3 regions of the Xenorhabdus littoralis genome follow, and region 3 is predicted to be linked to each of the others. Evidence: predicted binding sites of a transcription regulator. Region 3 holds the regulator's gene; each other region holds the start of a gene.
What was found. The regulator CRP, encoded in region 3, controls carbon source genes, mostly activating them, when cyclic AMP is high. The targets are predictions, from matches to a motif close to ATGTGANNNNNNTCACAT.
Positions count from the first base shown of each region.

Region 1: a site for CRP is predicted at 1,428-1,445, ahead of glpT (glycerol-3-phosphate transporter). Genes of this name have one in related genera too.
Region 2: a site for CRP is predicted at 1,872-1,889, ahead of epd (erythrose-4-phosphate dehydrogenase). Genes of this name have one in related genera too.

Region 1 is NZ_VCDP01000053.1:58,112-61,406, reverse strand. Features, by position in the region: gene FE394_RS13615 (thioester reductase domain-containing protein) at 1-701, opposite strand, end outside; gene glpT (glycerol-3-phosphate transporter) at 1,665-3,017, shown strand.
Region 2 is NZ_VCDP01000008.1:18,796-22,090, forward strand. Features, by position in the region: gene tkt (transketolase) at 1-1,793, shown strand, start outside; gene epd (erythrose-4-phosphate dehydrogenase) at 2,080-3,099, shown strand; gene pgk (phosphoglycerate kinase) at 3,174-3,295, shown strand, end outside.
Region 3 is NZ_VCDP01000040.1:28,883-32,177, reverse strand. Features, by position in the region: gene FE394_RS11705 (phosphoribulokinase) at 1-763, shown strand, start outside; gene crp (cAMP-activated global transcriptional regulator CRP) at 1,124-1,756, shown strand; gene FE394_RS11695 (aspartate aminotransferase family protein) at 1,839-3,077, opposite strand; gene FE394_RS11690 (aminodeoxychorismate synthase component II) at 3,200-3,295, opposite strand, start outside.

The DNA.
Region 1 (3,295 bases), on a different contig from region 3:
GTCAGAGCCAGCATGTGGTCACGCTGACTGATTGACAGCAATTTGCCAAAGCCACATAAACACGCCGCCAGATTGTCATGCTGAACTTGAACTGCTTTTGGTAATCCTGTGGAACCGGAGGTAAACATCACATAAGCAGGATGATCGCCCAGTTCAGGAATATCAGTGCCTTCTGTCGTTTCGGTTATCTTATTGATATCCAATGAGATAACATTCATAGGGATTAATATTGACGCCTTAAGCCCCGCCGACACAGTATCATCAGATACCAGAATACTTTCCGGCAGACTGGCGAGAATATCATTCAGGCGTTTTTCTGGCATCATGGTATTCAGGGGGATATACACTGCCCCAATCCGCCAAATCGCCTGCATAGTGATGAACCATGAGATGCCACGCTGAGCCGCAATAGCAACATTGCTTCCCATTTTGACACCATGGTGACGCAAGACATGCGCTGCATTCTCAATTCGCTGATGCAATTCACCAAATGTCAGCGTTTCCTGAGGATCAGAAACGGCGGGATCATTTGGTACAACCTTTGCTAACTCAGCTAACCGAGAAGGAACATTTTTAAACCACGGTTCAAGCGCTACTGCCATATGGCTGAGATTATCAGTAATCTCAATATCATCAGCCGGAGAGAGTTTTTGCCCAGTAAATGCTGTGTGTAATATTGCCTTGTGTGTGTAAGTATTCATAATGATGTTCTCATTCTGAGCTCCACTTATTTCATCATTTTTCATGATGAATGGAGGCATCTATGCTGGTAGTCATTATTTTCCAGCTTTGGCCTACATGCCGTATTTTCAAATACTTTATGTTGACGTTAGCTGAATCAGAAAATAAATTGCTAAAATTTAGTACAAATTTAATAAATATATTAATTAGTATTATTTTGTAATCTTTAATTAATTAAATAATCAACTTATATAAAACTAGTCATTCACTGTGAAACAGAGTGTATTACGCCTATACAATCCGCCCCAAATCTAGTTAACTTGTTGATATAAATATACTTTAACTAACAAAACAGTTCTTCAACACTACACAACAACTGCGGTCATGAGCATGAATAACTATTTGTAGTAATATCCGTCATTTTGAATTTAAATTTCAAACATTTTATTTGTAATCCCATTATAAAAAACGCCAAACATGTAAATAAAAATAAAATCATATGAATAAATAAAGACATCCTTTAAAAAAACACTATCAATTAAATAGTGTCCTTTATCAAATTTAAGAAAAAAATGCCATCGTCGATTTATTAATTTACGTTTATATAGCGTTATATTTATGCAGGTTATATTTGAATAACTTTATGATTACTACATCACTAAAATATCCTCAATAATAATAAGCCATTGCGTGATAAAGAAAGAAAACGAACTTTAAAGATACAAAATAGCAAAAAAAGCCATTTATTGTGACGCCAGTCACATTATTATGAATAATTTGCATTTAAAAAAAACATTAAATAGCTCAAAATCACCGCCTTTTCGAAATTATATCTATATGTTAGCGATAAATCACAGTCAAATAAGATTGTTTTGACTAATATTATCTTCGATATAGAAAATAATTATCCGAAATCTTTCGTTTAGTGGTACCACTGCTCAATAGTGGTAACGCGCTCATACAAAAGTCATGTGGAGACAAACATGTTAAGTATCTTTAAACCGGCTCCCCATAAAGCCCGGTTGCCTGCGCAAGAAGTAGATCCACTTTATCGTCGCTTGCGCTGGCAAATTTTTATGGGGATCTTCTTCGGATATGCGGCTTACTATCTGGTGAGGAAAAACTTTGCCCTGGCAATACCTTCCTTAATTGATGAAGGCTTTTCCAAAGGTGATCTCGGTTTCGCATTGTCTGGGATTTCAATTGCGTACGGATTCTCAAAATTCATTATGGGTTCCGTTTCCGACCGCTCGAATCCGCGGGTTTTCTTGCCTGCGGGACTGATACTGGCTGCGGCTGTTATGCTGTTTATGGGCTTCGTACCGTGGGCAACGTCCAGCATTGCTATCATGTTTGCTCTTCTGTTCCTGTGTGGCTGGTTTCAGGGAATGGGCTGGCCTCCTTGTGGACGCACGATGGTTCACTGGTGGTCACAAAAAGAGCGGGGCAGAATTGTTTCTGTCTGGAACTGTGCCCATAACGTAGGCGGTGGCCTGCCACCATTGTTGTTCATGCTGGGTATGGCGTGGTTCAATGACTGGAAAGCCGCATTCTATATGCCGGCATTTGCTGCCATCCTCGTGGCTATCATCGTTTTCGCTTTGATGCGTGATACTCCACAATCTTGTGGTTTACCTCCAATCGAAGAGTATAAAAACGACTATCCACCTGATTACACAGAAAAAAATGAAAAAGAACTGACTGCAAAAGAGATTTTCATGCAGTACATTCTACCGAATAAATTGCTGTGGATGATTGCGATTGCCAACGTTTTCGTTTACTTGCTGCGTTACGGGATTCTTGACTGGTCACCGACTTACCTGAAGGAAGTCAAACACTTCACCATGGATAAATCTTCCTGGGCTTATTTCCTGTATGAATATGCGGGGATTCCGGGGACATTGTTGTGCGGCTGGATGTCTGACAAAGTATTTAAGGGCAACCGTGGTGCAACCGGGGTATTCTTTATGATACTGGTGACTATCGCTACTATCGTATTCTGGATGAACCCTCCGGGTAACCCAACTGTCGATATGATCTGTATGCTTGTTATCGGCTTCCTGATTTATGGCCCGGTGATGCTGATTGGTCTTCACGCTCTTGAGCTGGCACCGAAAAAAGCAGCCGGAACAGCCGCAGGGTTTACCGGTTTGTTTGGCTATTTGGGTGGTTCAGTCGCAGCCAGTATCATCGTCGGTTACACCGTTGACTACTTAGGCTGGGATGGTGGCTTTGCGGTCATGATCGGCGGTAGCGCACTATCTGTTATTCTGCTTTTGTTTGTCATGTTAAGTGAAAATAAACATAAGCAGGAGATAGCTCGCTTAAATCAGTAATCTTGACTAAAAACACTGATTAATGGTGAATCGCAGTACAAATTGATTGTACTGCGATTTCACTAAGAGCATTTTATTTACTGAGATGCTTTTTATTTTCAGGAATATGATATCACCCTGAAAATCTTCTAATAATATGTATAATCGATTTCCATCTATATTCAGCAGTTTTAAAAATCACCGGGTTTATTGTAATTAATATATATAAATTAAACTTATTAACTTAAATTTATTAACTTAAGCGAAATCCGGTATAAATAAACCAGACCTAATTTTAT
Region 2 (3,295 bases), on a different contig from region 3:
CCATGCTGATTTACAGCCTGCTGCACCTCACGGGTTATGATGTTTCTATCGACGATTTGAAAAACTTCCGTCAATTGCACTCCAAAACTCCGGGTCACCCAGAATATGGCTATACTGCGGGTGTAGAAACAACCACTGGCCCATTAGGTCAAGGTATCGCAAATGCGGTAGGTTTTGCGATTGCTGAGCGTACACTGGCAGCGCAGTTCAACCGTCCGGGTCATGATATTGTCGATCACTACACTTATGCCTTTATGGGTGACGGCTGTATGATGGAAGGTATCTCCCATGAAGTTTGCTCTTTGGCAGGTACTCTGAATTTGGGCAAACTGATCGCCTTCTATGATGACAACGGCATCTCCATTGATGGTGAAGTAGAAGGTTGGTTTACTGATGACACCGCAGCGCGTTTCGAAGCATACGGCTGGCATGTTATCCGTGGCGTAGATGGTCATGACTCTGACGCTATTGCAGCAGCCATCGAAGCCGCGCGTAAAGAGACCGGCAAGCCATCTCTGCTGATGTGCAAAACCACCATCGGTTTTGGTTCACCAAACAAAGCGGGCAAAGAAGAATGTCACGGTGCTCCGCTGGGTGATGCAGAAATCGAAGCAACCCGTAAAGCGCTGGGCTGGGAACATCCGGCATTTGAAGTTCCTCAGGATATTTATGCTGGCTGGAATGCAAAAGAGGCGGGCAAAACTAAAGAAAGCGCATGGGATGAAAAATTTGCAGCTTACGCGAAAGCGCATCCAGAACTGGCAGCAGAATTTACCCGTCGTACCAACGGTGAACTGCCTGCAAACTGGGAAGCTGAATCTAAGGCATTCATCGAAAACCTGCAACAGAATCCGGCTTCTATCGCAAGCCGTAAAGCATCACAAAACGCATTGGAAGTATTCGGTAAAGTTCTGCCAGAATTCATGGGTGGCTCTGCTGACTTGGCACCAAGTAACCTGACCATTTGGTCTGGCTCTAAGCCACTGAACGAAGTTCAGAACGGTAACTATATTCACTACGGTGTGCGCGAGTTCGGTATGTCTGCGATCATGAACGGCATCGCTCTGCATGGCGGCTTTGTGCCTTATGGCGCAACATTCCTGATGTTCGTGGAATATGCCCGTAACGCAGTGCGCATGGCAGCACTGATGAAGATCCGCAGCATCTTCGTATACACCCACGATTCTATCGGTCTGGGTGAAGATGGTCCGACCCATCAGCCAGTTGAGCAGATTGCCAGCCTGCGCGTAACACCAAACATGAGCACATGGCGTCCATGTGATCAGGTGGAATCTGCGGTTGCGTGGAAGTATGCAATTGAGCGCAAAGATGGCCCGACTTCTCTGATCTTCTCCCGTCAAAACCTGGCACAGCAGGAGCGTACGGCTGAACAGTTGGCGAACATCGAGAAAGGTGCTTACATCCTGAAAGATTGCGCTGGCCAGCCTGAATTAATCCTGATTGCGACGGGTTCTGAAGTTGAACTGACTGTGAAAGCGGCAGAGCAACTGAGTGCTGAAGGCCGTCAGGTTCGTGTGGTTTCCATGCCATCCACCGATGCTTTCGACAAGCAAGACGCAGCATACCGTGAAGCAGTACTGCCAGCGGCAGTTTCTGCTCGTGTTGCTGTAGAAGCGGGCATTGCGGATTACTGGTTCAAATACGTAGGCATTAACGGTGCTATCGTTGGTATGCATACCTTCGGTGAATCTGCGCCTGCTGATGCTCTGTTCAAAGAGTTTGGTTTCACCGTTGAAAACGTGGTAGCCAAAGCGACCTCTCTGCTGAAATAATCAGCAAACGAGACTACAAGCGCATTCGTATCAATTTCTGAGCGAATGCGCTCTTTTTTTATTCAACCTTGCCTCATAATGTGATCAATGGCGCTTGCCATCACGCTTTTTTTCTCGTAATCTGGCTTTTATAGTAGCTGAACCGTTTCAGTTAAGTGCGTAAATCGGCGTATAAATGTCTTGTCTGTCACAATCTGGTTAATTTTGTGATGAATCATCCGTACAAGCAGCAGTTGCTCAGTTATCCTAAGCGGTTGCGTGACTACAGATAAATTCAGGGAGTAACATGACTATCCGGATAGCGATTAACGGGTTTGGGAGAATAGGGCGCAGTGTCTTGCGGGCCCTCTACGAATCCGGGCGTCGGGCTGAAATTTCAGTGATCGCTATCAATGAGCTGGCTGATGCAGAAGGTATCGCTCACTTATTGAAATATGATTCCAGTCATGGGCGTTTTGCATGGGATGTACGCCTGAATAATGATTTATTACAAGTAGGAGATGACAGCATTCGTCTGTTTCATCAATCTGATATCTCATCTCTGCCATGGAAAGAACTGGGCATTGATATCGTACTTGACTGTACGGGCAAATATGGTGAGCGGGTGGATGGGGAGTCTCATATCGCCAGCGGTGCCAAAAAAGTTTTGTTTTCTCATCCGGGAGGAAATAATCTGGATGCTACCGTGGTATATGGTGTTAATCACCATTCATTGGTGGCGGAAGATCGCATTGTTTCCAATGCATCTTGTACAACAAATTGTATCATTCCGATCATTAAAGCGTTGGATGATGCGTTCAATATTGAATCGGGGACAGTGACAACTATCCACGCATCGATGAATGATCAGCCAGTGATTGATGCTTATCATCGTGATTTACGTCGAACCCGGGCAGCCAGTCAATCCATTATCCCTGTTGATACAAAACTGTCTGCGGGGATCACGCGTATCTTCCCCAAATTCAGCGATCGGTTTGAAGCGATTTCTGTACGAGTACCGACCATCAATGTGACAGCAATTGACTTGAGCGTGACAGTCAGCACCGCAGTAAGTGTTGAGGATGTGAACCAACTCCTGCAAAAATCAGCGGTCAGGGAGTTTCGTGGTATAGTGGATTTCACTGATTTACCGTTGGTTTCAACGGATTTTAACCACGATCCCCATAGTGCCATTGTGGATGGTACACAAACGCGGGTTAGCGGTAAGCACCTGATAAAAACCCTCGTATGGTGTGATAATGAGTGGGGCTTTGCCAATCGTATGATTGATACGACGCTGGTAATGGCCGCAACTGGTTTCAAATAATCATTTGTTGTGTCACAAACGGCACACAGCAGAAGATTGAGTAATTTTATAGAGAATCAATGAGAGGATTCACCATGTCTGTAATTAAGATGACTGATTTAGATCTGGCGGGTAAACGCGTACTGATCCGAGCTGATCTGAATGTGCCAGTAAAAGATGGTCAAGTTACCTCTGATGCACGTATCCGTGCGTCCTT
Region 3 (3,295 bases):
CGCAATAATCGAAGGGGATAGTTTCCATCGTTATACTCGTCCTGAAATGGATGCCGAGATTCGGAAAACGAAAGAACAGGGCAGACATATCAGTTATTTCGGGCCAGAAGCCAACGATTTCAGCATGCTGGAAAAAACGTTTTATGAGTATGGAGAAACAGGTAGCGGCCGCTGCCGGAAATATCTTCATACCTACGATGAGGCCGTACCCTATAACCAAGTACCGGGTACTTTCACACCGTGGGAACCTTTGCCGTCAGGCACTGATATTCTGTTTTATGAAGGATTGCATGGCGGTGTTGTCACCCAGCAACACAATGTCGCCGGTTATGTGGATTTGCTGGTTGGCGTTGTTCCGATAGTCAACCTTGAATGGATACAAAAGCTAATCCGTGATACCAGCGAGCGCGGACACTCCAGAGAAGCGGTCATGGATTCCGTTGTCCGTTCAATGGATGACTATATCCGCTATATCACACCGCAGTTTTCACGTACTCATATCAATTTCCAGCGCGTTCCCACCGTTGATACTTCTAATCCTTTTTCAGCCAAAGCCATTCCCTCGCTGGACGAAAGTTTTATCGTAATTCGCTTTCGTGGCCTAACCCAAATTGATTTTCCTTATTTACTGGCAATGCTTCAGGGATCATTTATTTCCAGCATAAATACCATCGTTGTTCCGGGAGGAAAAATGAGACTTGCCATGGAATTAATTATGGCACCTCTCGTTCAACAATTATTGGAAGGCAAAAAAATCTCATAAATTAAATCTAATTTTATTTTTAATAAAACGGGTAACAAAAAACAATAATACAGAAACAATAAAACCGACTCTTTAGACTGATTTCTGGTAATCTGGCAACCAGTTTAATAGGCTGAAGCGATACAGGAGAAGACAGAAATGTTTTCCTGTGTTACAAACTAGGTTACAAGCGGGCTGACAAGAAATATGGATTAAGATAAATACACCGACATGTACATATTTTCATTCATATAAAATTTCCGCTTATCAGTTTTTCAGCAAGTTAATATGTTAATCTATTGACTTTATAAAGCTAGCCTAAAGAGAAACTGTCTGTTTCTCTTATCATAAAGGCAGAAATAACAACAGAGGATAAAGCGAATGGTTCTCGGCAAGCCACAAACAGACCCTACTCTTGAATGGTTTTTGTCACACTGCCATATTCACAAATATCCATCCAAGAGCACGCTTATTCATCAAGGCGAGAAAGCAGAGACGCTTTACTACATTGTTAAAGGCTCAGTTGCCGTTTTAATAAAAGATGAAGAAGGCAAGGAAATGATTCTCTCTTATTTAAATCAAGGGGATTTCATTGGTGAACTTGGATTGTTTGAAGAAGGGCAAGAACGTACTGCTTGGGTGCGGGCTAAAAGTGCCTGTGAAGTGGCTGAAATTTCTTACAAGAAATTTCGCCAGTTAATTCAGGTCAATCCAGACATTCTAATGCGTTTATCTGCTCAGATGGCAAGCCGCTTACAAACAACTTCCGAAAAAGTAGGTAACTTAGCCTTTCTGGATGTCACAGGCCGTATTGCCCAAACATTACTTAATCTGGCAAAACAGCCTGATGCGATGACGCATCCTGATGGTATGCAGATCAAAATCACACGTCAGGAAATTGGGCAGATTGTGGGTTGTTCCCGTGAAACAGTTGGCCGTATCCTGAAAATGCTGGAAGATCAAAACTTGATCTCTGCACATGGTAAAACCATCGTTGTTTATGGAACCCGTTAGTTCCTGAAAAAACCTGAAACTCGGCCAGTGCAATCTATTTTCTGCACTGGCTTTTTTTATTCAGGATTCAGGCAGTTTCTTTTCAACCACCTTCTTTCGAACAATAAAGCGCTAACGCGTGTGCTATTGCTGCATCCAACCGCGCCATGCCTTCTGTTATCTCATCCTCAGGAATAATTAATGATGGCGTAAAGCGCAAAATACTGTCTCCGGCACTCAATAACATCACGCCTTGCTCTGTCGCTTGTTGCAATATTTTTCCGGCTTTACCCTGATATTCAGATTTCAGTACCGCTCCGATAAGCAGCCCTTTTCCCCGGATTTCATGGAAGATGCCATATTTTTGGTTTATTTTTTCCAAGGCGTGGATAAAGAGATCGTGACGTTTTCCCACTCCCGTCAACACTTCCGGCGTGTTAATGATATCCAATGCAGTACAGCCAATGGCACAAGCCAGCGGATTTCCGCCATAAGTTGTCCCATGAGCTCCTACTTCCATTGCAGCCGCAATATCATCGGTCGTCAGCATCGCACTGATTGGGAATCCCCCACCCAACGCTTTTGCCGTCGTCAGAATATCAGGATTGATCCCATCATGTTGATAAGCATATAACTTGCCTGTCCGCCCCATTCCACTCTGCACTTCATCAAAAATCAGCAGAGCCTGATGTTCATGGCACAACTCACGCACACCATGAAGAAATTCTGTCGTTGCGGGAGTAACACCACCCTCTCCTTGAATCGGCTCCAAAACAACAGCACAGGTGCGATCATCGATCACAGCCCTGACAGCATCTAAATCATTAAAAGGAACGTGGACAATATCAGCAGGTTTAGGCCCGAATCTTTCAGCATATTTCGGTTGTCCTCCTACCGAAACAGTAAAAAATGTGCGCCCATGAAACGCCTGATGGAAAGCAATAATTTTGGTTTTATCGGGATGATGGCTGGTAATTGCATAACGACGAGCTAATTTAAATGCCGCTTCATTGGCTTCCGCACCAGAGTTAGCGAAAAAAACCTTCTGTGCAAACGTCGCATCAATCAATTTTTGCGCTAAGGTTAAGGCGGATTCATTGGTAAAAATATTGCTGACATGCCACAATTTTTCACCTTGCTGTTTCAGGGTATCCACCAGGGCGGGATGGCAGTGTCCCAGCGCCAAGACCGCAATACCACCAGCGAAATCAATATATTCTTTACCTAATTGATCCCATACCCGACTACCTTTACCCCTGACCGGAATAAAGCTCGACGGCGCATAGATTGGCAGCATAACCTGATCGTAATCATTTCTGCTTTTTGCTGTTTTTTCTGCCATTCCCCTCACCTTATTTTTATATTTGCCATATCGAAGTGAAATAATAATCACTAAATATGAATAAAAAATCACATTAGAGCAAATAAAAAAAGCCAGAGTGAGGGACTGCCTGTAGTATCTGATTAATATTTTAGGAAATTATTTAATAACTCATGTCCCTGCTCACTCAGAATGCTTTCCGGATGGAACTGCACTCCTTCTAATGGCAAGGTGCGGTG